DNA from 2 places in the Microbacterium sp. PAMC21962 genome. Region 2 is predicted to be linked to the other one. Evidence: predicted binding sites of a transcription regulator. Region 2 holds the regulator's gene; the other holds the start of a gene.
The links. The regulator HrcA, encoded in region 2, represses chaperone genes, less so after heat shock. The targets are predictions, from matches to a motif close to TTNGCACTCGNNNNNNNCGAGTGCNAA.
Positions count from the first base shown of each region.

Region 1: the regulator HrcA is predicted to act here: its motif matches at 1,710-1,736, upstream of groL (chaperonin GroEL).

Region 1 is NZ_CP080381.1:1,344,219-1,360,239, forward strand. It holds gene groL (chaperonin GroEL) at 54-1,673, opposite strand; gene KY498_RS06470 (cold-shock protein) at 1,842-2,045, opposite strand; gene KY498_RS06475 (LytR C-terminal domain-containing protein) at 2,193-2,765, opposite strand; gene KY498_RS06480 (DUF3263 domain-containing protein) at 2,775-3,044, opposite strand; gene KY498_RS06485 (DUF2332 domain-containing protein) at 3,053-4,063, opposite strand; gene msrB (peptide-methionine (R)-S-oxide reductase MsrB) at 4,129-4,545, shown strand; gene KY498_RS06495 (nitroreductase family protein) at 4,542-5,177, shown strand; gene KY498_RS06500 (DMT family transporter) at 5,152-6,126, opposite strand; gene KY498_RS06505 (FAD-dependent oxidoreductase) at 6,458-8,182, shown strand; gene KY498_RS06510 (sugar phosphate isomerase/epimerase) at 8,182-9,054, shown strand; gene KY498_RS06515 (FAD-dependent oxidoreductase) at 9,051-10,856, shown strand; gene KY498_RS06520 (VOC family protein) at 10,853-11,314, shown strand; gene KY498_RS06525 (LysR family transcriptional regulator) at 11,355-12,251, shown strand; gene KY498_RS06530 (MFS transporter) at 12,399-13,808, shown strand; gene KY498_RS06535 (shikimate dehydrogenase) at 13,882-14,745, shown strand; gene KY498_RS06540 (SDR family NAD(P)-dependent oxidoreductase) at 14,739-15,479, opposite strand; gene KY498_RS06545 (YciI family protein) at 15,578-15,895, shown strand; gene KY498_RS06550 (alcohol dehydrogenase catalytic domain-containing protein) at 15,895-16,021, shown strand, end outside.
Region 2 is NZ_CP080381.1:539,113-555,133, reverse strand. It holds gene holA (DNA polymerase III subunit delta) at 1-944, shown strand, start outside; gene rpsT (30S ribosomal protein S20) at 1,011-1,271, opposite strand; gene KY498_RS02680 (MFS transporter) at 1,499-2,800, shown strand; gene KY498_RS02675 (alpha/beta fold hydrolase) at 2,730-3,473, opposite strand; gene KY498_RS02670 (ExeM/NucH family extracellular endonuclease) at 3,557-8,293, opposite strand; gene lepA (translation elongation factor 4) at 8,597-10,447, shown strand; gene KY498_RS02660 (DUF1990 family protein) at 10,472-11,122, shown strand; gene hemW (radical SAM family heme chaperone HemW) at 11,122-12,339, shown strand; gene hrcA (heat-inducible transcriptional repressor HrcA) at 12,398-13,435, shown strand; gene dnaJ (molecular chaperone DnaJ) at 13,488-14,600, shown strand; gene KY498_RS02640 (16S rRNA (uracil(1498)-N(3))-methyltransferase) at 14,602-15,354, shown strand; gene KY498_RS02635 (HIT domain-containing protein) at 15,378-15,725, shown strand; gene KY498_RS02630 (PhoH family protein) at 15,676-16,021, shown strand, end outside.

The DNA of each region.
Region 1 (16,021 bases), 810 kb from region 2:
CGGGAACACAGAAAGGCCCCTCCGAGGAGGGGCCTTTCCGATGAGGGTCGGACTCAGAAGTCCATGCCACCCGTGGGGTCACCGGCGGGCGCGGCAGCCTTCTCGGGCTTGTCGGCGACGACGACCTCGGTGGTGAGGAACAGACCCGCGATCGACGCGGCGTTCTGCAGCGCCGAGCGCGTGACCTTGGCCGGGTCGATGATGCCGGCGGCGAACATGTCGACGTACTCGCCGGTGGCCGCGTTCAGGCCCTGGCCGACGGGCAGCTCCGACACCTTGTTCGCGACGACACCGGGCTCGAGACCGGCGTTCAGCGCGATCTGCTTCAGCGGGGCCTCGATGGCGACCTTGACGATGTTCGCACCGGTGGCCTCGTCGCCCGTGAGCTCGAGCTTCTCGAACGCACGCTTGCCGGCCTGGATGAGCGCGACGCCACCACCGGGGACGATGCCCTCCTCGACGGCCGCCTTCGCGTTGCGGACGGCGTCCTCGATGCGGTGCTTGCGCTCCTTGAGCTCCACCTCGGTGGCCGCACCCGCCTTGATGACGGCGACGCCGCCGGCGAGCTTGGCGAGGCGCTCCTGCAGCTTCTCGCGGTCGTAGTCGCTGTCGGTGTTCTCGATCTCGCGCTTGATCTGGGTCACGCGACCCTCGATCTGCGCGGACTCGCCGGCACCCTCGACGATCGTGGTCTCGTCCTTGGTGACGATGACCTTGCGCGCCTTGCCGAGCAGGTCGGTGGTGGCGTTCTCGAGCTTGAGACCGACCTCCTCCGTGATGACCTGGCCGCCGGTGAGGATCGCGATGTCCTGCAGCTGGGCCTTGCGACGGTCGCCGAAGCCGGGGGCCTTGACGGCGACCGACTTGAAGATGCCGCGGATCTTGTTGAGCACGAGGGTCGCGAGAGCCTCACCCTCGACGTCCTCCGCGATAATGACGAGCTCCTTGCCCTCCTGGATCACCTTGTCGACGATCGGCAGCAGGTCCTTGATGTTGGAGATCTTCTGGTTCGCGATGAGGATGTACGGGTCCTCGAACACCGCTTCCTGACGCTCCGGGTCGGTGACGAAGTAGGGGTTGATGTAGCCCTTGTCGAAGCGCATGCCCTCGGTGAGCTCGAGCTCGGTGCCGAAGGTGTTCGACTCCTCGACGGTGACGACACCCTCCTTGCCGACCTTGTCGATCGCCTCGGCGATCAGCGCGCCGATCTCGGGGTCGGCGGCGGAGATGGATGCCGTGGCGGCGATCTCCTCCTTGGTCTCGACCTCCTTCGCCGATGCGAGCAGCTCGTCGGAGAGAGCCTTGACGGCCTTCTCGATGCCCTTCTTGAGCGAGATGGGGTCGGCCCCGGCGGCGACGTTGCGCAGGCCCTCGCGAACGAGCGCCTGGGCGAGGACGGTCGCGGTGGTCGTGCCGTCACCGGCGACGTCGTCCGTCTTCTTGGCGACCTCCTTGACGAGCTCCGCGCCGATCTTCTCGTACGGGTCGTCGAGCTCGATCTCCTTGGCGATCGAGACGCCGTCGTTCGTGATCGTGGGGGCGCCCCACTTCTTCTCGAGCACGACGTTGCGACCGCGGGGGCCCAGGGTCACCTTGACGGCGTCGGCCAGGATGTTCAGGCCACGCTCGAGGCCGCGGCGGGCCTCCTCGTCGAAAGCGATGATCTTTGCCATAAGTGTGTCGTCCCTCCCGGACGTGAGGATGAGTCTTTAGCACTCGCGAGGATGGAGTGCTAACTCATTCTGGCACTCTGGCATGACGAGTGCAAGCCGCCGACGCCCGGCGCGGCGACACGCGCCGAACCGCCGCCGAGGGCGCGCGGGAGGAGGGTCGACGCGGGGTCAGGCGACGACGCGGACCGACTCGGCCTGCGGGCCCTTCTGACCGGCACCGACGGTGAACTCGACCGTCTGCCCCTCCTCGAGCACCCGGAATCCGGACATGTCGATGTTGGAGTAGTGGACGAAGACGTCCTGGCCATCGGTGACGGTGATGAAGCCGAAACCCTTCTCGGCGTTGAACCACTTGACGGTACCCTGGGCCATGCGAATCTCCTGATGCTGCGGTGGGACGTCGCAATGCTAACCAGCGCTCGCGGCGCGAAAACGCCGATCCGGCAACTGTTGACACGCGCGCATCGAAGTGTTCACACGCGTGAAACACTCCCCCGCGGAGGTCGCGTCCGCGCGGTGTCAGCCGGCCGGCGTGGCGCCGGCATCCGTGCGATCGGCGCCGATCACGACGACCAGCAGCGTGCTGCCGTCGCCGCCGGCCAGCCCCGCATAGGCGTCGCTGAGGGAGACCGTGGCACCGCCGATGACCTGCGCGAGGCCGCGGGCGGCGCCCTCCTCGGCGGGATCCGAATAGAACACGGTGGTGGTCTGGAACCCCGTCGAGCCGGCATCGCCGGCCGTGACGTCGTCGGCGGCCCAGCCGGCGGCCACGATGGTCTGGGCGAGCGCGCCGGCGAGCCCCGACTGCGTGGTGGCGTTGAGCACGGTCACCTTGAACGACGTGTCGACGACGGGCTCAGCCGTTGCGATCGGCGTCGGGGTCGCGCTCGGCGTCGGGAACAGGGTCACGCGGCCCGTCGCGACCAGCGTGCCGAAGATGCCGACGGCGACGAGGACGACGATCGCGATCACCGACCACAGCACCACCACACCCCCGCGCATCCGCGGGTTTTCGGCGCGATGAGCACCGATGCGGCCCCCGTCGAGGGGCAGATCATCGAAGCGGTCCTGGTGAGCGGGGGTTCTCGGCACCACAGAATGCTATCGGCCCGTTCCCGTGGGAACCGCGGGAACGGCGGCGCGGCCTGCGCGCTCGCGTTCGCGTGCCTCGCGCAACCGGCGCAGCCGGTGCACGAGCATCGCATCGTAGGCGGCCGCATCCGGCTGGTCGACGACCCGGCCGAGGAGCTGGTAGTAGCGCGCCGGCGCGAGCCCGAGCTCCGCGCGGATCGCCTCCTCCTTGGCCGCATCGTGACCGCTCCAGCGCGACTCGAAGTCGAGGAGCAGGCGGTCACGGTCGGCGAGGGGCACACTTCACGCTAACGCGTCGCGGACGTTTCCCCCTCGCGCCACTCCAGCCAGGAGCCGAGCGGATCGGCCATCGCCACGATGCGCCCGTCGAGGGCGAGGGCGAACCCGTCCGACGACGGCTCTTCCGCGTGCCCTCCCGCCTGCCAGCCGCGATGCAGCGTCGGGGCGTCGAGGGTGATCCACCGTCCCGCAGCGCGCACGTCGTCGATGAGGACGTGGCGGGCATCCCACGGGATGTGGGCCAGCACCCCCGGGGTCTGGATGACGAGTGTCGCCTCCCGCGGCGCCGCGGCGACGGCGCGGGCGAGCTGAGCGGAGCCGTCGCCGGCGAGGAGCAGCGGCGGGTCGGCCGCCGCGATGCGCAGCGCGTCGGCGACGCGTTCGACGCGGCCCTCCTCGCCCGGCCAGACGAGACCGGTCAGCCAGGCGGCCGTCGCGGGATCGGTCGGCGCGAGCGGTGCCAGGTCGATCCCGGCGCGCCAGACGATCGTCGGAGAGCGCAGCGGCGGTACGAGCGGGCCGCGCAGCACGCTGCGCAGGACCACCTCCGACGTGCCGCCGTCGGGGTCGAGGGCGATCTCGCCGTCCGGCGTCGCGTAACGGTAGGAATAGCGGTCGGGGTAGAGGCAGAGTCCGGCGCTCGCACCGATCTCGAGCAGGGCGATCGGCCCGTCGATCAGGCTGAGCGCGGGCAGCAGAGCGGCGCACCGCAGCGGCTCGTTCGTCTGCAGCGACCGGCGGGCGCACTCCCCGACGACCTCGTCGGCGTGGCGCAGGAGCCACTCCCGCCACACCGCGTAGGGCGGCTCGCCGGAGCCCAGCAGGCGCGCGACGGCGAAGACGAGCGGCGGCTGACGGTGCATCGGGGCGATCCGCGCCAGGACGGACTGCACCGTCCGGTCTGCGGCGACGCCGGCCGCCCAGTCGGCGTACACGGCCGAGCGCCCGGGCGCCTCCTTCCGCGCGAAGCGCGCGTAGCGCTCCGCGACCGCGGCGATCTCTGCATCCACGGGCTCCATTCTCGCCGGGACGGAGCACGCCCCCGCGACGTCGGGTTGAATGGAGGTGGACTAAGGAGCCAGATATGACCTACCACGTCACCAAGACCGACGAGCAGTGGCGTTCGGAGCTGACCCCCGAGCAGTACGCCGTCCTCCGTCAGGCGGGGACGGAGCGCGCATGGACCGGCGAGCTCCTCGACGAGAGCCGCGCGGGTCTCTACACGTGCGCCGCGTGCGGCGCCGAGCTCTTCCAGAGCGGCACGAAGTTCGACTCGCACTGCGGGTGGCCGAGCTTCTACGAGTCGGTGCGGCCGGAGGCCGTGGAGCTCATCGAGGATCGCAGCCACGGCATGGTGCGTACGGAGGTGCGCTGCGCGAACTGCGGGTCCCACCTGGGCCACGTCTTCCCCGACGGCTTCGGCACGCCCACCGGCGACCGGTACTGCATGAACTCGCTGTCGCTCTCGTTCACGCCGCAGGGCGAGGCGGACGCGTCGTGATCGACGCGGTCACCGACTACCCCGCCCTCGCGGCGGTGCGCGGGCGGCGGTCGTGGTCGAAGGTGACGGATGCCGCCCCGACCCGTGCCGAGCTGCTCACCCTGGTGTCGGCGGCCGGCCGGGTCGCCGACCACTCGTCTCTGCGCCCGTGGCGGGTGATCGAGCTGCGCGGCGATGACCGACTGACCCTCGGTGCGGCCATCGCGACGGCCGAGGGCGACGACAAGCCCTCGACGAAGCCGCTGCGCGCACCCCTCGTGCTCGCGATCGTCGCCAGTTACCGCAAGAGCGACAAGGTGCCCCGCTGGGAGCAGGAGGCCGTCGCCTCGGGCGTCGCGCACATGCTGAGCCTGCTGCTGGACGAAGCGGGCTGGGGGGTGATCTGGCGCACGGGTCGCTACACCCGCGCCAAGGCCGTCGCGAAGGCGCACGGCCTCGGCGCGGACGAGGAGCTGCTCGGGTGGCTCTACGTCGGCGGCAAGCCGCAGGGCGCGCGCCCGGGACGGCGGACCTCGGTCGACCCTCGATCGCACCTGACGCGGATGCCGGCGGCGACGGTCTCCGGCGAGAAGGCGGACGCCGCCGCGGCGAAGGCGAAGAAGAAGGTCAAGAAGAAGAAGAAGAAGGACTAGTCCGCCGGCGCCACCACGGCGCGGCGGCGATGACGACGGACGTCCCGGCCACGAGCACCATCAGCAGCTCCGTGACCCAGCCCGGGCCCGAATCGGCGGGCCACAGGGCGTCGATCGCGAACGCGGTGCCGAGCTGGCCGACGACCACCCCCAGGCCCAGCAGCAGCACACCCGTGTGGGCGACGAGAGCCGCCGACAGGAAGATGTAGGCGACGCCGACGACGCCTCCGAGGTACAGCCAGCCGGCCGCGGGGAGCTCGGCGGGCGGTCCCACCAGCGCGACGTGGACGGCCGCCGCGATCGCGAGCACGATCGTCCCGCCCAGGAAGTTGACGAAGGTCGCCGTCAGGGGCGTGCCCACGCGCTGACGAAGTCGTCCGTTGGTCGCCTGCTGCCACGCGATGCCGACGCCCGCCAGGAACGGCAGCAGCAGCATCCACCACGGGATGCGGTCGAGCACGCCGCCCTGCAGGGAGATGCCGACGGCGACGAGCGCGAGCATGCCGCCCGCGACACGCGGCATGGTGACGGCGACGACGCCGGCCGGGCCGTAGCCGATGCGGTCGAGCACGAGTCCGTTGAGCGTCTGCCCGGCGACGACGCCCACGGTGAACAGCGACACGCCGATGACCGCGACGGCGAGCCCCTGCGTGGCGACGGTGAGCGCTCCGGCCAGGCCACCACCCAGCATCCACCAGGGGATCGTCCGCGCACGGATGCCGAGGACGAGCGCCGTGACGCCACGACGGCCGGCCGGCAGGACGGCAGAGAGCACGACGAGCACGGCCAAGCCGGAGGCGAAAGAGACGACGGCGGCGACGAAGCCGTCGCCGATGTGCAGACCGAGCTGGCCGTTGATGCGCGCCTGGATGGCCGTCAGCACACCGACGAGCACGGCGCCCCCGAGGGCGACGGCGGCGGGCAGCCGGTGCGTCGTCGGAGGTGTCACGAGTCCTCAGCCTATCCGGGCAGGACGGCGGGACCCGGCTGCTCAGTCGTAGCCGAGGATGCAGATCGCTTCGGTGATCGGGTCGGGTTCGGTACGCGGGTCGTGCTCGTCCACGAGATCGAATCTAGGGGCGTCCGACGCGGGAGGCCAGCCGCATCGCCGTGCATAACGACAACGCTCTCCGCGCGCCGACCTCTGGACGCGGGTTGCACGACGCACACGACCGCTATATCTTCTTTTCTACACGATCGATCCCTGATTATATACACCAGACGTCACAGTTTGTGTCCCTCGGGATCATGATCATCGCGGAGCCAATGGAGGACCCCTGATGCAGACATCGCCCGTCTCGGAGTACGACGTCGTCGTCGTGGGTGCGGGAGCAGGTGGGCTCGCCGCCGCCGTGACCGCCGCTCACGGCGGAAGCTCCGTGCTCGTGCTCGAGGCGGCGGAGGTCTGCGGAGGCGCGACGGCATGGTCGGGCGGGTGGCTGTGGGCACCGCGGTCACTGCTCGCCACCCGCGAAGGCGTCGATGAGTCGCTGGACGACGTCAGCGTCTACCTGCGTGCCGTGCTCGGTGACGACTACCAGGAGGACCGGGTGCGGGCCTTCCTGGAGGCGGCCCCCGAGATGATCGAGTTCTTCCACACCCGGACCGCGCTCGAGTTCGTGCCCGGCTCGAAGATCCACGACATCTACGGCGATCTGCCCCATGCCGGCACCGGCAACCGCTCCGCCGCCCCGAAACCGATCAACGCGCGCCGGCTCAGCCGCTCGGTGCGGGCACTCCTTCGCGGTCAGCTCTACGAGACGTCCTTCCTCGGGATGGGGATCATGGCCGGACCGGACCTCGGCGCGTTCCTCGCGGCGGCCCGCGGCGACCTGCGGGGTCTGTGGCACTGCACGTGGCGGGTCGGGCTCCACCTCGTCGATCTCGTGCTCCACCGCCGCGGCATGCAGCTGGTCAACGGCACCGCCCTGGTGGGCAGACTGCTGCAGTCCGCGGAGGACGCGGGAGTCGAGATCCGCGTCAGCTCCCCCGCCCGCGCGCTGACGACGGATGCCGAGGGCCGTGTCACCGGGGTCGTCGCCCAGACGCCGGACGGAGAACGCACCTTCGTCGCGCGCGCCGGCGTCGTGCTGGCCGCCGGAGGCTTCCCGAACGACGTCGAACGTCGGCGCGACCGGTTCCCCCGCACCCCCACGGGCACGGAGCACTGGACCCTGGCACCGGCGACCGCCGACGGCACGGGCATCTCGCTCGGAGAGAGCGTCGGCGGACGCCTCCAGCAGGGCGCCGCCGCCGGCGCGTGGTGCCCCGTGTCGCTCATCACCTATCGCACGACGGGGCGCACCGGCGTGTTCCCGCACATCATGGACCGCGCCAAGCCCGGCAGCATCGGCGTCATCAGCACGGGCGAGAGGTTCGTCAACGAGGCCAACGGGTACTACGACTACGTGACCGGCATGTTCGCGGCGGTGCCGGCGGGCGAGCCGGTCCAGTCGTGGCAGATCGCCGACGCGACCTTCGTGCGACGGTTCCCGCTCGGCATGGCCCGGCCGCGCCCCGTGCCGCTGCTGCCCTACCTGCGCAACGGCTACCTCGTGAAGGCGCCGACCCTGCGCGAGCTCGCCGCGCGATGCGGGATCGATCCGGACGGACTCGAACGCACCGTCGCGGAGTTCAACCGCGACGCCCGCGCCGGCGTCGACACCCGGTTCGGGCGGGGACGCACCGCCTTCAACCGCTACGGCGGTGACGCCTCCGTCACGCCGAACCCCTCGCTCGCTCCCCTCGAGAAGGGGCCGTTCTACGCCGTCCGCGTGCTGCCCGGCTCGTTCGGCACCTTCGCGGGGTTGGCCACCGATGCGAGCGCGCGCGTCGTGGATGCCGACGACCGCCCCATCCCGGGGCTCTACGCCGTCGGCGCCGACCAGGCCAACGTCATGGGCGGCCACTACCCCGCCGGCGGCGTCAACATCGGGCCCGCGCTGACCTTCGGCTACGTCGTCGGACGCGACCTCGCCCGCATCGAGACGGCGGCGGTCCGGTGATGCGCGAGATGGGGGTGGCGCACCTCACGCTGCTGACGCTCACGCCGCCCGAGCTCGTCGACATCGCGGCCGCGGCCGGCTTCGGCTTCGTCGGCATCCGCGTCCGGGCCGTCACGACCCAGGAACGCGCGTTCGACATGCGACCGGGCTCGCCGATGCTCGCCGAGACGCTCGCGAGACTCCAGCACACGGGACTGACCGTCCGCGACGTCGAGTTCCTGCCGCTCACTGCCGGGGTCGGACGCGAGCAGTGGCTCCCCGCCCTCGAAGCCGGTGCCGCCCTCGGCGCATCGGCGCTGACGGTCACCGGGGCCGACCCCGACCGCGCGCGGCTGACCGATACGCTCGCGGCACTGACGCAGGATGCCGCGGCCCACGGCATCCGCCCGCTGCTGGAGCCGATCTCCTATCAACCCGTCGGCCGCGTCGCCGACGCCGCCGCGATCGCCCGTGAGACCGGCGCGGCCCTCATGCTCGACCCGCTCCACATCTGGCGGGGCGGATCGTCGCTCGACGACATCCGCGGCCTCGAAGCGTCGCTCGTGCCGGTGCTCCAACTGTGCGACGCGCCGCCGACCGCCCCGTGCGGCGACGACCGGGTGGCCGCACTGCAAGGCGAAGCCCGCGCGCAGCGGCTGCTGGTCGGCGAAGGCGGGCTGCCGTTGGCGGGGCTCCTCGAGGCCGTACCACCCGGCACTCCCGTGAGCGTCGAGATCCCCCACGCGCGCCTGCAGGCGCGCCTGCGTCCGCTCGCCTACGCCCGCCGGGTCGCTCGGAGCACCCGAGACCTGCTGGAGCGCGTCGATCGGACCCGTCCCTCGCCCGCCGCGGAGGCGGCCGGGCACATCGTCGTCGAAGGAGAGCGCTCATGACCGCCACGACCCCCCGCACCCCGCATGCCGAGAGCGCGGTCGCCGCGACGGCGCGCCCCGGCGACACGGTCGTCGATCTTCTCGTGCTCGGCACCGGGGCCGCAGGCCTGTCGGCCGCCGTCACCGCCGCCGCGAGCGGGCTGGAGACGCTGGTGCTCGAGAAGACCGAGTACCTCGGGGGGACGACCGCCTACTCCGCCGGCACCTGCTGGGTGCCCGGTCACCGTCATCAGCGCGCACAGGGGCTCGCGGACGAGAGAGCGGAGGCCTCGCGCTACCTCGACGCGGTGGTCGGCGACAAGGCGCCCCGTGAGATCCGGGAGGCCTACCTCGACCGCGGCCCCGAGATGATCGACTGGTTCCACGACCTGGGAGTGCGGTTCTGGCATTCCCGCACGGTGGTCGACTACCACCCCGAGGAGGACGGAGCCGGTGTCGGCCGCGCCCTGGAGCCGGAGACCTTCGACGGGCGCCGCCTGGGCTACGAGGACTTCCGGCGCGTCCGGCCGCCCGTGCCGGAGTTCGCCCTGTTCGGCGGCACGCTCATGGTGCGCCGGGCGGAGGTGAACCGCCTGCTGGAGCTGTTCCGCTGGTCGCCGCGGGCGGCCGCCACGGCGCTCTCCCTCGGCATCCGCTGGTTCTTCGACCGCCTGCGCTACCCCCGCGGCACCCGTCTGGCGATGGGCAACGCCCTCGTCGCGAACCTCTTCCACACCCTCACGGCGCGCGGCGGCCGAGTCTCGTTCAGCAGCACCGCGAAGGAGCTGCTGATCGAGGACGGCCGCGTCGTCGGCGCGATCGTGGAGGCGGACGGGCGTGAGCGGCGCGTGCTCGCGCGGCGCGGCGTCGTGCTCGCCGGCGGCGGGTTCGCGGCCTCCCACGCGTGGCGGGAGGCGCATCTGCCCGCCCCGACACCCCAGTTCACCCGCGCCGCCGAGGGGGCCACGGGCGACACGCTCGCCCTCGGCCTCGCCGCGGGCGCCGCGCTCGGACCGGATCACGGCGACAACGGCTTCTGGTTCCCCAGCTCCATCGGCCGGCGCCGCGACGGGTCGCTCGTCGTCTTCCCGCACATCTGGGACCGTGCCAAGCCCGGCATCGTCGCGGTGACCGCCTCGGGACGCCGCTTCGTCGACGAGTCGGTGTCGTACCACCGGTTCGTCCGCGCCATGTACGCCGCCCCGGCCCGCGACGAGGCCATCCCGGCGTGGCTGATCATCGATGCCCACGCCCTGCGCGAGTACGGCCTCGGCATGATCCGCCCGCACACCCCCGGGCGCGCGCTGCGCCGCTACGTCTCGGACGGCTACATCCACCGCGCCGGAACGATCGCCGACCTCGCGCGACGGATCGGCGTCGACCCGGACGGGCTCGCCGAGACCGTCCGCACCAACAACCGCTCCGCCGTCACGGGCGTCGACGAGGAGTTCGGAAAGGGCACGAGCCCGTTCGGCCACCAGTACGGCGACGCGCGCCACCGCCCCAACGTCAACCTCGGACCGATCCGCAGGGCGCCCTTCTACGCCCTTCCCCTCGTCCCGACCCCGCTCGGCACCGCGCGGGGACTGCGGATCGACACGGAGGCCCGCGTGCTCGACGCGCACGGCCGACCAATCGCCGGGCTGTACGCGGCCGGAAACGACGCGGACTCCCCGATGGCCGCCGAGTATCCCGGCGCCGGCGGGCAGGTGGGCGCGGGCATGACCTTCGGCTACATCGCCGCGCGCCACGCGGCATCCGCCGCGCCCTCCTCCCCCGCGGAGGGTGCCGTGCGGATCGCGACGACGGAGGCACGGTCATGACCACCCCGAACCTGCGGACCCTCGCCACCGCGCTCGACCAGATCGGCGTGGTGGTCGCCGACCTCGATGCCGCCGCGGCGGGGATGCGCGCGGCGTTCGGCATCGAGCCACGGCTGCGCACCACTGCCCGCTACCGCGGTGCACGCTATCGCGGGTCGAGCCTGGACACGGAGGTCGATGCGCTCTTCTACGACCTGTTCGGCATCGAGATCGAGTTCCTCGCGCCCCGCGGCGGCCCCGACATCTGGCAAGAGTTCCTCGACGAGCACGGCCCGGGACTGCACCACATCCGCTTCGCGGTGGACGATCACGACGCCGTCGTCGCGGCGATGGCCGCGGCGGGCATGCCCGTGCATCAGGAGGGGGACTCGGTGCGCGGCGGCGGCGTCCGCTACGCCTACTTCGACGCGCGCCCGACGCTGGGCTTCTTCCTCGAGATCCTGTCCACGCCCGTGTGAGCGCTCCGACATGGACATCGGCAGCCGTTATGCTCGCGAGGTGGAGATCCGCTGGCTCGAAGCCTTCGTCGTCGTCGCCGAGGAGCTGCACTTCGGACGCGCGGCCCAACGCCTGCACGTCGCGCAGTCGCCGCTGAGTCAGACCATCCGCCGACTCGAGGCGAGCATCGGCACCGAGCTCTTCGAGCGCAACACGCGCAGCGTCGCACTGACGCCGGCCGGGCGGGCGCTGCTGCCGATGGCCTACCGCGTGATCCAGGACCTCGCCCTGGCCACCGAGGCCGCGCGCGCGGCCTCCGGCGCCATCCGCGGCGCCGTGCGCATCGGGTTCTCGGGCGCGTTCAACCACTTGACCCTGCCGGCGCTGGCGCGCGCGGCCCGGCGGGAGCTGCCGGAGGTGGACCTGCAGCTGGTCAGTCGCGTCCGCACCCGCGATGGGCTCGCCAAGCTGCGCAGCGGCACCCTCGACCTGGCGTTCGTCGGGCTGCCGGTCGCCGCCGAGGGCATCGACTCCCGCATGATCGCCCGCACGCGTCTGGGCGCGGCCCTGCCGATCGATCATCCCCTGGCCGATGAGCCGGCACTCCACGCGCGTCAGCTGGCCGAGGACGACTTCCTCTCGATGCCGACGGACGGCTCGTCCGCCATGGCCGAGGGGCTCATCCGCTGCTGCGTCGCCGCGGGCTTCCGCCCGAACATCGTGCAGGAGGTGGCGGACCCCTACATGATGCTGACCCTCGTCGCGGCGGGCATCGGCGTGACGATCACCGCCGAGGATCTGGCGCCGATCATGCCGCAGGGGGCCCGGTGGGTGGAGCTGCTCGACGAGCCGCAGTACATGCGGCACGGCATCGCCTGGCTCAAGGACGACCAGAGCGCCGCGCTCCGGGCGGTGCTCGACCTCGCGGAGCGCATCCTGCCGACACCGGAGGATTAAGCGCAGAATCTTCTTTGTTTCAGACAAACCTAGTTCTGGACGCGACACAATAGGGATGCCACGCTGTCGGGAGCGCATCGCACACGCGACCGCACCCCACAGAACAACGGCGTCTGGCCTCAGCGCCCTCGAACGAAGGCAGAGCACATGTCAAAGACGACATCTCCTCCCCGGAAGAAGAACAACGCGCGCATCGCCGCCGTCTCAGGATTCATCGGCAGCGCACTGGAGTACTACGACTTCTTCATCTACGCGTCCGCCGCCGCGTTGATCTTCCCGCACCTGTTCTTCCCCGCCGGCGAGCCCGGCGTGGCGACGCTGCTGTCGTTCGCCACGGTCGGCGTCGCCTACGTCGCCCGCCCGTTCGGTGCCGTGCTGTGGGGACACGTCGGAGACCGGTGGGGACGCAAGAAGGCGCTGCTGGCCTGCCTGTCCATCATGGGCGTGGCGACCTTCCTCGTCGGCTGCCTGCCGACGTGGGACGCGATCGGGGTCGCCGCGCCGATCATCATCGTCGCGCTGCGCCTGATCCAGGGCGTGTCGGCCGGCGGTGAGTCCCCGGGCTCGAGCGCACTGACGCTGGAGCACGCCCCCGACCGTCACCGCGGCTTCTTCACGAGCTGGACGATGTCCGGCATCATGTTCGGCATCGTGATCTCGAGCCTCGTGTTCATCCCGATCGCGGCCCTCCCCGAGGACGCGCTGCTCAGCTGGGGCTGGCGTGTGCCGTTCTGGGCATCGCTCGCCGTGACCGTCGTCGCGATCGTCCTGCGCCGCATGCTGGACGAGCCGGAGGTGTTCGAAGAGGTGAAGGAGACCGAAGAGGTCGCGAAGATCCCGCTGGTCACCCTCTTCCGCTACAACGGCGGCACCGTCCTGCGCGTGACGCTGATGTCGCTGTTCACCGTCGTCAACACGATGTTCAACGTGTTCGTCCTGGCCTACGGCACGACCGTCGCCGGCATCCCGCGGGCGAACATGCTCATCATCATCACCGTCGCCAACTTCGCCGCGGTCTGCTTCGGCCCGATCGCCGGGGCGCTGTCGGACCGGATCGGACGAAAGCCCGTCTTCCTCGTCGGTCTCGTGCTGCAGTCGATCACAATCTACGCCGTGCTGGCCGCCGTCGACGCCGCGAACATGCCGCTGGTGTGGGCGCTGAGCATCTTCCTCATCGGCATCGCCTACACCCTGTCCAACTCGGTGTACCCGGCCTACTTCCCGGAGCAGTTCCCGGCGCGCGTGCGCTACACCGGCATGGCGGTCAGCCTGATGCTCGGGCTCGTCCTGGCCGGCTTCACGCCCGCGATCGCGCAGGGCTTCGTGACGGGCGAGGGCAACGAGCAGAACTGGCCCGCGGTCGCGTTCTTCACGATCGGCATCGTCCTGATCTCGGGAATCGCGACCGTGTTCGCCCCCGAGACCTCGCGGACGCCCACGGCGCACCTCGGTCTGAGCCGGCGTCAGCTCGCGGAGATCGATCGCCGCACCGAGACCGGCGAGGCGCTCACGCAGTCGGTGCGCACGACGCCCTACGACCGCTTCAGCCGCCGCTGAACACCAGGATGCCGGGCGCCGCCGCCGTCATCGGCGCGGCTCCCGGCATCCGCGTCCCCAGAAACGGAACCCCATGACACGCTCCTACCTCGTCGGACTCATCGGCTCGGGGATCGGGTCGTCGTCGACGCCCGCCCTGCACGAGAGCGAGGCCGACGCGCACGGCGTGCGCTACCTCTACCGCACGATCGACATCGACGCCCTCGGCCGGACGGCCGCCGACGGCGCCGAACTGGTGCGGCAGGCGCAGGAACTCGGCTACGACGCACTGAACATCACCCACCCCTGCAAGCAGACCGTCCTGTCGGCGCTCGACGAGCTCTCCCCCGACGCCGAGCTGCTGGGCGCCGTGAACACGGTGGTGTTCCGCGACGGCCGCGCGATCGGCGCGAACACCGACCATTCGGGCTTCGCCCAGGGCCTGCGCGACGGGCTGGACTCCCCCGCGCTCGACCGCGTCGTCCTCCTCGGCTCGGGCGGAGCGGGCTCGGCCATCGCCTTCGCCCTCCTGAACGCCGGCACGCGGGTGCTGTCGGTCTTCGACCCCGTCGTCGAACGCGCCCGGGCGGTGCGCACGGCGCTGGGCCCGGCCTTCCCGGGAGCGGAGATCGTGGCGATCGGCGCCGACGAGCTCGCGGCGGCGATCGGAGCGGCCGACGGACTGGTCAACGCGACCCCCATCGGCATGGTGGGCCACCCCGGCATCCCTGTCGACCCGTCGCTGCTGCACTCCGGCCTCTGGGTCGCCGACGCGATCTACCGGCCGCTGCGCACGGAGCTGATCGAGACGGCGCAGGCCCTCGGGTGCGCGGTTCTCGACGGCGGGCGGATGGTGGTCGGCCAGGCCGCCGACACCTTCCGGCTGATCACGGGACGGGACGCGGATCCGGAGCGGATGCGGGCCCGCTTCCTCGCGCTGACGGGCGCGACTCAGTAGTCGGCGCGGCCGCCGGAGAGGTCGAAGGTGGCTCCGGTCGTGAAGCCGCACTGATCGCTCGCGATCCAGGCGACGGTCGCCGCCACCTCCTCCACCGTCAGGAAGCGCCCCATCGGGATGAGGGCGCGCGTGCGCTCGATGAACTCGTCGGTCAGCTGCGAGAACAGCTCCGTTCGCACCATGACGGGCGCAATGGCGTTCACGGTCACGCCGTCGGCGATCAGCTCGCGCGCCAACACCTTGGTCATGCCGACGACGCCGTGCTTCGCGGCGGTGTAGGCCGACAGCGAGGCGGTCGCCTCTTTGCCGGCGATCGAGGCGACCGTGATGACGCGTCCGTAGCCGCGTTCGCGCAGGTGCGGCACGACGGTCTTGGCCGTCAGGAAGGCGCCGGTGAGGTCGAGATCGACCACCCGTCGCCACGCGTCCGCGTCGTAGTCCCAGAGGGGTCCGACCGGGCCGGTGATCCCCGCGGAGGAGACCACGACGTCGACCTTGCCCACGCGGCGCAGCGTCTGGTCCATCGCGTCGCGCAACGACCGCTCGTCCGTGACGTCCGCCGTCAGCAGCGCGGCGGGCTCCCACGATCCGGCGAAGGCGGCGGGCTCGCGATCCCACACGGACACGTCGGCACCGGATGCCGCGAACAGCGCCCCGATGCCGGCGCCGATCCCGCGCGCCCCTCCCGTGATGACGACGGACGTGTCTCGGAAGTCGAAAGTCACCTGTGACATGCCCGCCACGGTAGCGCGCCCATTTGAACGGGATCAAGCATAAACAATGACTGATTCAGTCGTTCTGTTCACACTATCTTCGTCACATACTGGAGTCCGTGAGCCCAGACGAAGGAGTCATCATGCCGACGTTCGCCGTGTCATACGCCTACGCGCCCGGCAGCGAGGAGACCCGCGCCGCGCACCGCCCGGCCCACCTCGCCTTCCTGCAGGGACTGCACCGTGCGGGCATCCTGTACATGAGCGGCCCGCTCGCCGATACCGACCCGAGCGCGCTGCTGATCCTCCAGGACACCGACCGCGACACGCTGAGCGCCCGCCTGGACGAGGACCCGTTCTTCACCGAGGGCCTCATCGCGCAGCGCACCGTCGCCGAGTGGAACGTGTTCTTCGATCCGCGGAACACGGTCTCCTGATGCGCACCGCCCGCACCGTCGCCCGCGGAACGCTCTCGTTCGACGAGATCGCCGAGCCGCAGCCGCGCGCCGGCCACGCCCGTGTGCGCATCCACGCCGTGAGCCTGTGCGGCACCGACCTGCACA
Region 2 (16,021 bases):
TCGTCTCGGGGCCGGAGGACGTCTGCGCGGAGCGTGCGACCGCCGGCATCCGCGAGTTCCTGCGCGCCGAGGACGCGAGCCTCGAGGTCTCCGACCTCCGCGCCGACGACTACACCTCCGGCAGCCTGCTGACACTGACCTCGCCGTCGCTGTTCGGCGAGCCGCGCCTCGTGCGGGTCGGTGGCGTGGAGAAGTGCTCCGACGCCTTCCTCACGGAGGCGCTCGCCTACATCGAGGCCCCGCAGCACGGCGCCACCGTCGTCCTGCGCCACACCGGATCGAGCGTCCGCGGCAAGAAGCTGCTCGATGCGATCCGCTCCGGCACGGGCGGGGGAGTGGAGATCGCCTGTCCCGCGGTCAAGCGTGATTCCGACCGGTTCGACTTCGCCGCCGGTGAGTTCCAGACCGCGCGCAAGAAGATCGCGCCGATCGCCCTGCGCGCCCTCGTCGGCGCCTTCTCCGACGATCTCACCGAACTGGCCGCCGCCTGCCAGCAGCTCATCTCCGACGTGCCCGGTGACATCACCGAACAGGTCGTCGAGCGCTACTACGGCGGCCGCGTCGAGACGTCGGCGTTCACCGTCGCCGACACCGCGATCGCCGGCCGCTACGGCGAGGCGCTCGTGGCCCTGCGCCACGCGCTCGCGAGCGGAGCCGACCCGGTACCGCTGGTGGCCGCGATCGCCTCGAAGCTGCGGACGATGGCGCGGGTCGCCGGCCTGCGCGAGTCGTCGGCATCCATCGCCGCACGCCTCGGGATGAAGGACTGGCAGGTCGACCGCGCCCGCCGCGACCTGACCGGCTGGAACGAGACCAGCCTGGGGCGCGCCATCCAGGCGGCGGCGCGCGCGGATGCCGAGGTCAAGGGCGCCTCGCGCGACCCCGTGTTCGCGGTCGAGCGCCTGATCACGATCATCGCGACGCGCGCCCCCTACGGCGCCTGACCCGCGCCGCACACGACGAAGGCCCGCCCCGGATGCGGGACGGGCCTTCGTGCGACGGGATGCGGCTCAGAGAGCGGCGACCTGCTTCGCGATCGACGACTTGCGGTTCGCGGCCTGGTTCTCGTGGATGACGCCCTTGCTCACGGCCTTGTCGAGCTTCTTCGAGGCCTTGGCGAGAGCCTTCTCGGCGGCGGCCTTGTCGCCGGCGGCGATGGCCTCGCGGGTGCGACGCACCTCGGTCTTCAGCTCGCTCTTGACGGCCTTGTTGCGCTCGCGCGCCTTCTCGTTGGTCTTGTTGCGCTTGATCTGCGACTTGATGTTCGCCACGTTCGACGGCTCTTTCGTTCGGTTTTCGATGGATGTGCCGGGGTAGCGGTAGAGGGACGCCTCCGGCGGCGTGCGGGGTGGGACCCACACGCAAGCCAATCACCGAGTCTATCAGGTTGCCGCGTGGCGACCCCGCAATGCGCCGCGCACCCGCGCGCGTGGGGCATGATCGGATCGACCGGGCCCGATCCGGCCGATCCGACGGAGCACCGACGAAGGAGCCTCCCGTGAGCGCAGGGTCCCCCCAGAACGCCCCGACCGCCCCGACCTCCGGCCGCCGCGCGGGCGCGGGCTGGTTCGCACTGTTCACCCTCGCGTGGCTCGCGATCTGGACCGCGCAGCTCACCCCGCTCCAACTCCTCATCCCGCTGCAGCTGGACACCCCGGGTGATGCCGACCGTTGGATCTCCGGGGTCGTCTCCTCGGGCCTGGTGCTCGCGGCGGGAGGCCTCGCCGGGGTCATCGCCGGACCGCTGGCCGGGGGCATGAGCGATCGGACGCGCGGCAGGTTCGGGCGCCGGCGCCCGTGGGCACTGGGCGGTGTGCTCCTCGGGGCGGGGTCGCTCGTCGCGATCGCCTTCGCGACCGGGCCCCTCGGCGTCGGGGTCGCATGGGTGGGCGTGTCGGTCGGCGTCGCCGTCGCCTCCGCCGCCTTCACCGCCATGATCGCCGACCAGCTGTCGGCCCAGCGAGGCACGGCGTCGGCGGCGATCTCCTCTTCGCAGGCGCTCGGCATCGTGGTCGGCGTCGGCGTCGTCGTGCTGCTCGGACTCGGCGTGGTCGCGGGCTACCTCATGCTCGGCGCCATCCTGCTCGTCGCCGGAGGAGCGGGCGCGCTGCTGCTGCCCGACCCGCCCGCACCGGCGGCGTCGGCGACCGCGCGCACGCGCCGCGCGCTGTCGGCCCGGTTCGCCGCCTTCCGTGATCGAGACTTCGCGTGGATGCTGTGGGGCCGCCTCGTGGCCAACATCGGCAACGCACTCGGCACGGGGCTGCTCCTCTTCTTCCTGCTGTACGGCCTCCACCGCGACCCGGCCGCCGCTCAAGACGAGCTCCTGCTGCTGATCGTCGTGTACACGGTGTTCGTCGTGCTCGCCTCCGTGCTCGCCGGGGCGGTGTCGGATCGCACCGGCAACAGACGGGGGCTGACGGTCGGCGCCGCGCTCGTGCAGGGCGGCGCGGCACTCCTGCTCGCGGTGTTCCCGTCGTTCGAGATGTCGCTCGTGGCGGCCGGTCTGCTCGGCGTCGGATACGGCGCGTACATGTCGGTCGGCCTCGCCCTCGGCACCGACCTGCTCCCGTTCGCGGAGGACAGTGCGCGCGACCTCGGCTTCGTCAACGTGGCCGCGAGCCTCGGTCAGCTCCTCGGGCCGCTCATCGGCGCGGGACTCGTCGCCGCGGTGGGCGGATTCTGGCTGCTGTTCCTGGGCTCCGCGGTGATGTCGGTGGTGGGCGGCCTCATGACCTTGATGGTGCGGGCTCCCCGGCGGCATCCATCGTCGCCAGCGCCAGATCGAGCACGGCGTTGAAGACCCGCGGGCGCATCGCGGTGACCAGGTGCGACGTGCGCGGCACGACGATCAGTTCCGCGCCGGGCACGAGAGAGGCGAAGAGCCGCTCGTTGACGCGCAGCTGGTCGAACTGGCCGTTGACGAACCACGTGGGCACGTCGATCCGGCGCAGGGCGGCCAGCAGATCCAGCACCGACAGGCTCCGCAGCGCGATGTCCTGCGCGTCGTAGGCGTAGCCGCCGGCGCCGAAGTCGGCACGGGTCTCCGAGGGCAGTGTGCGATCGAGAACCCATTCGGCGATGGGAGCGCCCCGCCCCGGGAGACGGTCGAAGCCGCGCGCGAGCGTCCGGTAGGTCTGCAGCGCGAGTCCGCGCGGGATGGCCGTGCACGAGGCCGCCACGAAGGCGTCGAGCGGGGGGCGCGTCTCATCGCCGGCGTACGCGATCGAGAGCAGTCCGCCCATCGAATGCCCGACGAGCAGCACGCGACCCTGCCCGGCCGCCGCGCGGACGGCGGTGTCGATCGTCGCGAAGGCGCCGTCGAGGGTGAACTCCTCGGCCATCCGCGTGCCGTGACCGGGGAGATCGAGGGCGATCGCGGATACCCCGCGGTCCTCGAGATGCTCCACCTGCGCGCGCCACATCGTGGCGGACGTGCGGATGCCGTGCACCATCACCACGGTCGTCCTCACCCGGCCAGCCTAAACGGTGGCCACGCACGCCGACGGCCCCGGACACCCGCCGAAGCGGGGCCGGGGCCGCCGGGACGCGCGGATCAGCCGACGACGCGGCGGCGCCGTGTCGTCATCGCGAGCATCATGCCCGCTGCGAGCAGGAACGCACCGCCGAGCGCGAGGCCCCAGGGGAGCTCGGCGCCCGTCGTGGCGAGCACGCCCTCACCCACCACCTCCAGCGGCAGGTTCAGCACGACGCGACCGTCGGCGCCCAGCACGATGAGGTGATGTGTGCCGGTCTCGAGCGTCCGCGGCACGGCCACCGTGAAGGTGACCCGTCCACTCGCGTCCGCGGCGGGGATGCCGGTGATCACGATGGGCTGGCTGTTCAGCGTCGCCGCGACCTGCTCTCCGGCGCCGAGACCGGTGAGGGTCACGGTGAAGGACGAGCCGCGCTCGATGCGACCGCCGGCGGCGAGGCCGGTCGTCGACACGCCCACGCCCGATCCGCCCGTCGACGGCGCGGTCGTCGTCGGAGACGGCGACGGCGAGTCGGTCGGCGACGCGGTGGGCGAGCCGGTCGGAGTGCCCGTCGGCGACGGCTCCGGTGTCGGCGTGCCGGTCACGAGCTTCGCCCGGCCGAGCGCCGACGGGGCGATCGGGTCGACCGCCTTGGCGTACGCGAGCGTAGCCGCCAGGTCGACCTGGCCGGTGTCGGTGCGATCCGTGCCCTGCGCGAAGGGCGCGAAGCCGTCACCGCCGTTGGCGAGGAACGAGTTCGTCACCACCGTGAAGGTGTCGGTGTCGGCGATCTTCGTGCCGTTCAGCGACATCGAGACGATGTGCCCCGACCGCGATGCGCTCTGACCGGCCGGCGGCGCGTCCTCCGTGTACTCGTAGGAGAAGCCCTGCGAGACGCCGAGGTGCAGCTTCGGGCGGTCACCCGTCGCCTGCCACTGCCGCGTGAGGATGTCCTTGAGCTGGCCACCCGTGAGCGTCACCGTCACGAGCGTGTTCGCGAAGGGCTGCACGTCGGCGAGCTGCTTGTAGGTCACCGTGCCGTCGCCGACGTAGGTGAGGTCCGCGCGCAGCCCGCCCGGGTTCATGAGCGCGATCTGCGCCTTCTTCCCCGCGTACGCCGGGTTCGTGCTGGTCGCCCACAGGTAGACGTCGGCGACGGTGTTGCCCATCGTCGACTCCACTCCGCGGTCGGAGCCCTTCGTCCCGCCGCGCAGGATGTCGCCCGTGATCGTGCCCACGGGCTGCGCTCCGATGGTGTTGGCCTGGTCGCTGAATCCCTTGACGAGTGCCGCGACCTCGGCATCCGGGGTGAACGGCGTGCTGGCGAAGGTCGTGATCGTCGGGGAGATCGACACGAGCTCGTCGGCGCGCTTGTCGTACGTCACGGTCAGCTGACCCAGCGCCTTGCCGTACTCCGAGGCCTGGATGACCGGACGCAGCCCGCCCGTCGACGCGACCTGCACCTCGCACGCGTACGTCTGGTGCGTGTGCGCCGAGACGATGGCGTCGATGTGGGCGGACGCGCCGCGGATCAGGGCGCCGAAGGCCGAGGGGTCGGTGGCGACCGCCTCGCACTGGTTCGACACCGACGATCCGGAGTGCGTCAGCAGCACCGTCACGTCGGCGAGGTCGCCGTCTGCGATCTCGTCCGCCACCCGGTTCGCGGCCTCCAGCTGGTCGCCGAAGTCGAGGTCCGCGATACCGGCGGGGTCGACCATCGTGGCGGTGTCGGTGGTGACGGTGCCGATGAAGGCGACACGCACGCCGTCGATCGTCTTGATCGCGTACTCGGCCAGCGCGGGCGTCTTCGTGCCCTTCAGGTAGACGTTCGCCCCGAGTGCGTAAGGCGCACCCGCCGCGATCTGCTCCGGCGTCGCGCCCGACGGATCGACGTTGCCGCCGAATCGCGGGATGACACGGTCCCTGAGGTCGGCGAAGCCACGGTCGAACTCGTGGTTGCCGACCGCCGAGACCTCGAGCCCGGAGGCCTTCAGCGCATCGATCGTCGGGGAGTCCTGCTGGATCAGCGAGGTGAACGTCGACGCACCGATGTTGTCTCCCGCAGACACGAGAACCGTGTTCGGGTTCTGCGCCTTCTTCGTCGCGACCGCACCGGCGAGCACGGCCGCGCCGGCCTCGCCCTGGGTGCCGGCCTCGATGCGTCCGTGGAAGTCGTTGATCGTGAGGATGTCGATCGTCGTCGGCGCTCCGGCGCCCGCGGACAGCCCGACCTTCAACGGATCGTGGTCGCTCGAGCGATAGGGCCCCTCCTGCCAGAACAGCGTGCCGTGGTTGTTGTAGCGGCTGTACTCGAGCGCCACCGACTCACCGGAGTTGATGTTCCAGACGTCGCCGCCGGTCACGCGCTTCCATGCGGCCTCGTTGAGGAGCACGTGGTCGAGCGAACCGGAGAGACCGTCGAAGGAGTAGGTCGAGCGACCCAGCTCCAGCCCCGACTCGGCATCCGTGTACCCGGCGTCGTAGAGGACCTTCAGCGGGTCCTCCTGGGTGTAGGAGTTGAAGTCGCCGACGAGGACGGCGGCGTCTCCGGTGCTCGTGAGCGACGTCACCCAGTCGCGCAGCGCGGTCGCCTGCGCGACGCGCGCCGGGTTCCAGGCGCCCTGGCCGTCCTTCTGGTCGGCCTGCGCGCCCGACGCGCCGGACGAGCCCTTCGACTTGAAGTGGTTCACGACGAACAGGAACGGCTCGCCGCCCGCGACCGGTGCGAACTTCTGCGCGATCGGCTCACGGGCGTTGTCGAACGCCTGGCCGGAGCCCGACAGCGTTCCCAGCGCGAGCGCGTCACCCACCCGCTCCACACGAGCGGGCTGGTAGATGATCGCGTTGCGGATGACGTCCTGCTCGGACGCGTCGGGCAGCTGCGCGGATGCCGGCACGTATGCCCACTTCGAGGAGCCCGCCGCGGTGTTGAGTGCGTCGACGAGCGTGGAGACCGCCGTGTCGGGCGTGCTCGGCGTGGTCTTCGCCGAGTTCTCGATCTCCATCAGACCCACGACCGACGCGTCCAGGGTGTTGATCGCCGAGACGATCTTGGACTGCTGGCGCGCGAGGTCGGCAGCACCCCAAGCGCCGCGCAGGTCGCACCCGGTGCGGACGTTGGTGCCGACGCCGGCGCGATCGGTGTACGGCTGGCACGCCGCGTTCGACGAGCCCAGCGTGGTGAAGTAGTTGAGCACGTTGAACGAGCCGACGCTGAGGTCGCCGCCGACGGAGGCCGGTGCCGCCGTGCGCGGATTGCTGAACGTGGCCTGACCCTGCGTGACACCGTCGCCGGGCAGGAACGATGCCGGGTTCAGCTTCCACGCGTTGTTGCGGTAGTCGAGGACGAACGAGCCGGTGAGGGTGGCGGTGCCGCCCACGACGACCGGGTGGTCGACGGAGACGTAGGCCGGGGTCAGGTCGCCGTTGAGGAGCGCTCCGGTGCCGCTGTTCGCACGCGCGGCGTAGTCGAGCGATCCGCCGTCGTCGAGGACGACGCCGCGCGCGAGGTTGTCGGCCGCGACGGCCTCCGCCTCGGCGGAGCCGGGGCGCGCGACGTCGGTGGGCTGGCGCAGCACGCCCGTTCCGGCGGCGAGACCGACCTCGCCGTAGCGGTTCGTGTTGTTCGTGTTGGTGACCGTGAAGGTGCTCGAGACGGTGACGAGCATCGACTCGAGGCTCTCACGCTGCGCGATCGACGTCGGCCAGCTCGTGAGCGTGACCGGCGCCGGCTTCGCGGCATCCGCGATCTTCGTCGTCTTGCCGGCCTCGACGCTCAGCTGGGTGAGTCCGTTGAACTCGCCCGCCGTCCCCGTCACCCGCACGGTGTCGCCGAGCGCGACCTCGTTCGCGACGGACGCGGTCCTGGTGTACACGAAGACGGCGTCGGATGCGGTGTGGCTGCCCAGATCGATCGCACCGCCGGTGCCGGGCGTCTGGATGACGTAGCCGTTGTAGCCGCCCACCGGGTAGTGCGCGGTGACGACGCCCTCCGTGGTGACGGTCTGGCCGTTGAGGGGCGTGGCGTCGCCCGTGCCCTGGATCGCGGCGATGGGAGTCACGGTGTCGGTGCCGGGAGCCGTGGACGTCGGGCTCGGGCTCGGCGATGCCGTCGGCGACGCCGTCGGCGATGCCGTCGGCGAGGGCGACGGGACGTTGCCGGCCGCGTTCTGCGGCGTGGGGTCGGCCGCCACGAAGTCGGCGCCGTTGACGGCGGTGTTCGTGTGGGCGGCGTCGCGCGTGATGCTCGTCGCGTTCGTCGTCGCGGGGGCGGGCGATCCGCCGGCGGCGGGGGCGGCGGCCGAGCCCCAGGCGACGTAGTCGACGACGTCGGCATCCGTCGGGCCCGTGATCGCGGCCGCGCTCGACACGAGTGCGACCTTGCCGGTGGTGCCGCTCATGGCCAGGTCGCCGATCGCGTCCGGCGTGGGCAGGGCGGTCGTGCCGCCGGCACCGATCTTCTCCTGCACGAGGAAGGTCGATCCCGCCGGGATCGATCCGGAGAGGGCGTTCTTGGTCCACGTGGTGCCGGTGGCCGAGGCGTACTGCAGCGACCACCCCTCCAGGCTCACCGCCGAGGAGGAGACGTTGACGAGCTCGACGAAGTCGTGCGTGTAGGTCGCGCCATTGTTGCCACCCCCGCCGTAGACCTCGTTGATGAGCACAGCCGCGCCGGTGTCGACGGCGGCTCGCGCCGGAAGGGCGGCGAGCCCCAGACCGCTGAAGGCGAGGGCTCCGGCTGTGATGGCGGCGACGACCGAGCGTCGCTTCCGCCTGTCGGCGGTGGGACGCGGTGCGTCCGGTGTCTGATCTGACACGTGTTCTCCCTGGTTTCGCATGCAACAAGCGACGGCCGCCGAGCGGTCGTCCGTCAGTGTGGATTCGGACCCATGATGGGGATGCCGGGGGGCGGGGCGGTTGCGTGCAGGTGAACACGCGACGGCACCCCGTGTCATCGGGTCTGAGATCGAGCATCGGCGGCGCCGGGCCGCCCGGACAAGGGCGGGAAGCGTTAACTCTTTCTCATCGGCCGGTTCTCTGGCGCGCCGCCGTCGCCGTCGGATAGGGTGCCGCCGCCGCGGGCGGGCGCGACGCGGCGACGCCGGTAGACTGCTCGGGACATGTCACCGCGCGCCCTGAAGCCTCTCGAGCCGTCTGCGACCCCTCCAGAGCTGATCCGCAATTTCTGCATCATCGCCCACATCGACCACGGCAAGTCGACGCTGGCCGACCGCATGCTGCAGATCACGGGCGTCGTGTCCGACCGCGACATGCGCGCGCAGTACCTCGACCGCATGGACATCGAGCGCGAGCGCGGCATCACGATCAAGTCGCAGGCCGTGCGGATGCCGTGGGCGACCTCGGACGGCACCTTCGCCCTCAACATGATCGACACCCCGGGTCACGTCGACTTCACCTACGAGGTCTCCCGGTCGCTGGCGGCCTGCGAGGGCGCCATCCTCCTGGTGGACGCCGCTCAGGGCATCGAGGCGCAGACGCTCGCGAACCTCTGTCTCGCGCTCGAGAACGATCTGCAGATCATCCCCGTGCTCAACAAGATCGACCTCCCCGCCGCCGACCCGGAGAAGTACGCCGCGGAGCTCGCCAACCTCATCGGCGGCTCACCCGACGACGTGCTGCGCGTCTCGGGCAAGACCGGCATGGGCGTCGAAGAGCTCCTCGACCGCATCGTCGAGCGCATCCCGGCGCCCGTCGGCGACGCGTCGGCTCCGGCACGGGCGATGATCTTCGACTCCGTGTACGACGCCTACCGCGGCGTCGTCACCTATGTGCGCATGGTCGACGGCAAGCTGGAGCCGCGAGAGCGCATCCAGATGATGTCGACGCGCGCGACGCACGACCTGCTGGAGATCGGTGTGTCCAGCCCCGAACCCGTGCCGACGCGCGGGCTCGGTGTCGGCGAGGTCGGCTATCTCATCACCGGCGTGAAGGACGTGCGCCAGTCGAAGGTCGGCGACACGATCACCAACCATCGCAAGCCGGCGACGACGGCCCTGGCCGGATACACCGACCCGAAGCCGATGGTGTTCAGCGGCGTCTACCCCATCGACGGCAGCGACTACGCGGATCTGCGCGAAGCGCTCGACAAGCTGAAGCTGTCCGACGCCTCGCTGCAGTACGAGCCGGAGACCTCGGTGGCGCTCGGCTTCGGCTTCCGGTGCGGATTCCTCGGTCTGCTGCACCTCGAGATCATCACCGAGCGCCTCTCGCGCGAGTTCGACCTCGACCTCATCACCACCGCGCCGTCGGTGACGTATGAGGTCACGACCGACACCGGCGAGCACGTCGTGGTCACCAACCCCAGCGAGTACCCCGACGGCCGCGTCGCGTCGGTGTCCGAGCCCGTCGTGAAGGTCGGCATCCTGCTGCCCAAGGATTACGTCGGCACGGTGATGGAGCTGTGCCAGCAGCGCCGCGGAACGCTGCTGGGCATGGACTACCTCTCCGAGGACCGCGTCGAGCTGCGCTACAACATGCCGCTCGGCGAGATCGTGTTCGACTTCTTCGACCAGCTGAAGTCGAAGACGCAGGGCTACGCGAGCCTCGACTACGAGCCGGCGGGCTCCCAGGAGGCCGACCTCGTGAAGGTCGACATCCTGCTGCAGGGCGAGAAGGTGGATGCCTTCAGCTCGATCGTGCACCGCGAGAAGGCCTATGCCTACGGCACCCTCATGACCGAGCGCCTGCGCAAGCTCATCCCGCGTCAGCAGTTCGAGGTGCCGATCCAGGCCGCGATCGGCGCCCGCATCATCGCCCGCGAGAACATCCGCGCCATCCGCAAGGACGTGCTCGCGAAGTGCTACGGCGGCGACATCACGCGTAAGCGCAAACTGCTCGAGAAGCAGAAGGAGGGCAAGAAGCGCATGAAGATGGTCGGTCGCGTCGAGGTGCCCCAGGAGGCCTTCATCGCCGCCCTCTCGGGCGACGTCGAGGGCAAGGACAAGAAGTAGGACGCCCCCGTTAGGCTGGAGACCATGCGTCGCGGAAGCTTTCAGGACGACACCGTCGACTACGCCGCGGTCGGTGCGACGCAGGCGCACGACCTCATGAGCTACCCGCCGGAGAACAGTGTCCCGGCCGAGGACTCGCTGCTGCTGGGCAGCGGACAGGCTCGCTTCGAGTCGTCCGCGGAGGCCCTCCTGTCGTGGTCGGCCCTGCGCGGCGCCGGACTGCAGATCAGCGATGTGCGCCCGGCGGCAGGCCCGATGTACACGGGCGTCGGCTACGACATCGACGGCACGCCCACGGTCGCGAGCCGCCTCGAGGCCGACCAGCGCTTCGATGCGGACGGCACACCGTATGTGGCCGCGGGCACCACGATCCGCGTCCACGGTCACGTCAAGCGCATGAGCGCCGACGGCGAGCTGCGGGTCATCTACGCGATCGAGGAGCCCCGTCGGGTCGGTTTCGCGCTCGGCACCGTGGGCGGCTCGGTCGTCAGCGGTGAGGAGTCCTTCGTCGTGACGTGGGCCGACAACGACGAGGTGCGCTTCACGGTGCGCGCCTTCGACCGCCCCGTCTCGGCGCTGTACCGACTGATCCCGCCCCTGCTCAAGCGCCGCCGCCGCGAGCTCTTCCGGGGCTATCTGCGCGCCATCTCCCCGATGTACACGACCCCCGCCTGATGGGATCCGCCCTCCCTCTCGGCGATCCCGCGCCCTCCGACGGCGCCCTGCCCCCCGACATCGTGATCGACCCCGATCGTGACTTCGGGGTCTACCTGCACGTGCCCTTCTGCCGTGTCCGCTGCGGCTACTGCGACTTCAACACCTATACGGCCGGCGAGCTGCGCGGAGCGCGGCAGGACGCCTACGCCGACGAGGTCCTGCGCGAGATCGCGCTGTCGCGGGAGGTGCTGAGCGCGCGGGGGCCGCTGCGGGCGGCATCCACCGTCTTCTTCGGCGGGGGCACCCCCACCCTGCTGCCCGGGGGCGACCTCGCCCGCATGCTCGACGGCGTCCGCACCGGCTTCGGCCTCGCCGACGGCGCGGAGGTCACCGTCGAGGCCAACCCCGACACCGTCACGGATGCCCTCGCGCGCGAGCTGGCCGCCGCCGGAGTGACGCGGATGTCGATCGGCATGCAGTCCGCCGTGCCGCACGTGCTCGCGGCGCTCGACCGCACGCACGACCCGGCAGGCGTGCGCACCGCCGTCGAGGCGGCGCGCACCGCCGGTCTCGACGTCAGCGTCGACCTCATCTACGGCGCGCCGGGGGAGTCGCTCGACGACTGGCGCCGCTCTGTCGAGACGGCCGTCGGGCTCGAGCCCGACCACATCTCCGCATACGCGCTCATCATCGAAGACGGCACCAAACTGGCGCGGCAGATCCGCCGCGGCGATGTCGCGGCCCCCGACGACGACCTGCAGGCCGACATGTACGAGCTGGCGGACGAGGCCTTCGCCGCCGCCGGATACGACTGGTACGAGGTGTCGAACTGGGCGCGCAGCCCGCAGCAGCGCTCCCGGCACAACCTGGCCTACTGGCGGGGCACCGACTGGTGGGGCTACGGCCCGGGGGCGCACAGTCACGTGGACGGGCTGCGCTGGTGGAACGTCAAGCACCCGGCCGCGTACGCGCAGCGCCTGGCCGCCGACGAGTCGCCCGCCGCGGCGCGCGAGCGCCCGGATGCCGCGGCGCGCCGGCTCGAAGACGTGCTCCTGCGCTCGCGCATCGCGGAGGGGATCGCCGTCTCGGATCTCACCGGCGAGGGCCGTCACGCCATCGCGGCCCTGATCGCCGACGGCCTCATCGACGGCGCCGCCGCGGTGCGCGGTCGTGTGGTGCTCACGCGGCGGGGACGCCTTCTCGCCGACGCCGTGGTCCGCGCCCTCACCGTCTGAGGCGGCGCACGCGGTAGGATTGGCACTCGACAACCCGGAGTGCCAACGAGGAGGAGTGATGGTCTCGGAACGCGGCCTGCAGGTCCTCCGCGCGATCGTGCAGGACTACGTCGACACGCACGAGCCGGTCGGGAGCAAGGCGATCGTCGAACGACACCAGTTCGGGGTCTCCGCGGCCACGATCCGAAACGACATGGCGCTGCTCGAAGACGAAGAGCTCATCGCCGCTCCGCACACCTCGTCGGGGCGTGTGCCGACCGACAAGGGCTACCGCGTCTTCGTCGACCACCTCGCGGAGCTGCGTCCCCTCTCGGGCGCGCAGCGCTCGGCGATCTCGTCCTTCCTCAGCGACCCGGGCGATCTCGACGATCTGCTGATGCGGACGGTGCGCGCCCTCACCCAGCTCACCGGACAGGTCGCGATCGTCCAGTACCCCTCGTTCGCGCGGGCGAACGTCTCGCACGTCGAGTTCGTCCACCTCGGAGGCGCGCGGGTGGTCGTCATCGTGGTCACCGACACGGGGCGCGTCTCGCAGCGGGTCGCCTTCCTCGCGGAAGAGCTGAGCGAGCAGTCGGCCGCACAGGTGAAGACCGCGATCGCCCAACTCGTGACCGGGAAGCCCGTCGGAGACGCCGCCGCCGCGATCGCGGAGCTCGCGGCATCCGTGCCCACCGGAACCCGCATCGACGACGCGCTGCGGGTCGTCGCCCGGATCGTCGGCGAGGAGCTCGACGACTTCCGCCAGGATCGGTTGGTCATGGCCGGCAGCGCGACCCTCGCCCGACGTGAGAGCGACTTCCGCGGCAGCATCTATCCGCTCCTCGAGGCCATCGAGGAGCAGGTCACCCTCCTGCGGCTGATGGGGGAGATGGTCGCCGACGAACACGGTCTCGCCGCGAGCATCGGGCGCGAGAACGCGGCGTTCGGTCTGACGGAGGCCTCGGTCCTGACGAGCGACTACGACACGACCGGAACCCGCGCCCGCGTGGGCCTGCTCGGTCCGACGCGCATGGACTATCCCACCAACCTCGCGGCGGTCCGCGCCGTCGCGCACTATCTGAGCCGGCTCCTCGACGAGGACGACGCGTCCCGCTGAGCGATCCGCTCCCGAACACCCACCCGCGCCCGAGAGGGCAGGAAAGGCGATTGTGGCCGACCACTACGAAGTCCTGGGCGTCTCCCGTGACGCGAGCCCCGAGGAGATCAAGAAGGCGTACCGGCGTCTGGCGCGCGAGCTGCACCCCGACGTGAACCCGGGCGCCGATGCGTCCGAGCGGTTCAAGCTCGTCACGCACGCCTACGACGTGCTCAGCGACCCCGAGCAGCGTCAGCGCTACGACATGGGCGGCGACGGCTCGCCCTTCGGCGGGGGAGCGGGCGCCGGCTTCGGCGGGTTCGGCGACATCTTCGAGACCTTCTTCGGCGGCGGCGGAGCCCGGACCGGACGACCCCGATCGCGCCGGGAGCGGGGCCAGGACGCGCTCGTGCGCGTCACGCTCGATCTCGCCGACGTGGTCTTCGGCACGCACCGCGACATCGAGGTCGACACCGCGGTGCTCTGCGACACCTGCCAGGGCTCGTGCTGCCAGCCCGGCACGCAGCCGACCACCTGCGACATCTGCCACGGCTCCGGCCAGGTGCAGCGGACGGTGCGCAGCCTGCTCGGCAACGTGGTCACGTCGCAGCCGTGCACCACGTGCCAGGGCTACGGCACGACGATCCCCTACCCGTGCGCCACGTGCCAGGGGCAGGGCCGGGTGCGCGCGCGCCGCACGGTGTCGGTCGACATCCCGGGCGGCGTGGAGACCGGCCTGCGCCTGCAGCTGCCCGGGTCCGGCGAGGTCGGTCCCGCGGGCGGACCCAACGGCGACCTCTATCTCGAGGTCACCGTCGCGAACCACGAGGTCTTCAGCCGCGAAGGCGACGATCTGCTCGCCACGCTGGAGGTGTCGATGCCGGACGCGATCCTGGGTACCCGCACCACGATCTCCTCGCTCGACGGCGACGTCGACCTGGAGGTCCGATCCGGGGTGCAGTCCGGCGATGTGCTCACCGTCAAGGGTCGCGGCATCACGCCGCTGCGCGGCGGCACGCGCGGCGATCTGCGCGTCGGCGTGCAGGTCGTCACGCCCACGAAGCTCGACGCCAAGGAACGCGCCCTCATCGAGGACTTCGCCAAGCGGACCAAGGCTCCCGCCCCCCGGCTGGCGCAGTTCCACCAGGGCATGTTCTCCAAGCTCCGCGACCGGTTCCGCGGCTGACATGGCGCTCCACTTCCTCGTCGATGAGCCATCGGTCGACGGTGCCGACGTGTCGACCGCCGACGCCGGCGACGAGGTCGTCATCACGGGCGCGGAGGCGCATCACGCCGCCGTCGTGCGGCGCGTGCGCATCGGCGAGGAGGTGACCGTCGGCGACGGCCGGGGCGTCTGGCTGACCGGCGTCGTCACCGCATCCGCCCCCAAGCGGGTCGTGGTGTCGGTGACGTCGCGGTCGCAGCAGGCGGCCGCGAGCCCCCGCATCGTCCTCGCCCAGGCCCTCGCGAAGGGAGACCGTGACGAGCTCGCGGTGCAGGCGGCCACCGAGCTCGGAATCGACGAGGTCGTGCCGTGGCAGGCGGCACGCAGCATCTCGCGCTGGACGGGCGAGAAGGCCGTCAAGGGCGTCGGCCGCTGGCAGAGCATCGTGCGCGAGGCGGCGAAGCAGGCGCACCGCGCCTGGACCCCCACCGTCGGCGCCGTGCTCACGACGCGCGAACTGGCCGCTCGCGCAGACCGGGCGCGCGTGCTCGTGCTGGAGCCGACCGCCCGCACCGCGCTCACCGCCGTTGCGCTCGACGACGTCGCGGAGGTCGTGCTCGTGGTCGGCCCGGAAGGCGGCGTCTGCGCGGAGGAGATCGCCGAGCTCACGGAGGCCGGCGCGATCGCCGTGCGCCTCGGCGACACGGTGCTGCGCACCTCGACGGCCGGGCCCGCCGCCCTGGCCATCGTCAACGCCCGGCTCGGCCGCTGGTGACGGGCGCTGACTACACTCGGAGTATGAGCGAACCGTCCATCTTCACGCGCATCCTGCAGGGGGAGATCCCGGCCGAGATCCTCGCCGAGACCGAGAACGTGTTCGCGATCCGCGACATCGCACCGCAGGCGCCCGTGCATCTGCTGGTCATCCCCAAGTCCGCCGCGCACCGCGACGTGGTCGAGCTCGCGGCATCCGACCCCGCTCTGCTCAGCGAGATGGTGGGCCTCGCCCACACGCTCGCCGCCGAGCACGCCGACGGCGACTTCCGTCTGATCTTCAACACCGGCTCCGGCGCGGGGCAGACGGTGTTCCACGTGCATGCCCACGTCCTCGCCGGTGGACTCGACGAAGGGAGCCTCGGTGGCTGAACCCGCCGACAGCGAACAGGGCGCGGCCGTCGAGCGGATCCTCGCCGACGGCATCGCGATGGTGCAGCTGCTCGGACCGCAGGATCGCCTGCTGCGGGTCGTCGAGCGTGAGCACCCGGATGTCGAGGTGCACGTACGGGGCAACGAGATCACCCTCAGCGGGGATCGGGATGTCGTGGCCCGGGCACGCGCACTCGTCGACGAGCTGATCGCCATGGCGCGGGCGGGCCAGGGCCTGGAGCCCGCCGACGTGCGCACGTCGGAGCGGATCCTCCGCGCCGACACGGGCGAACGGC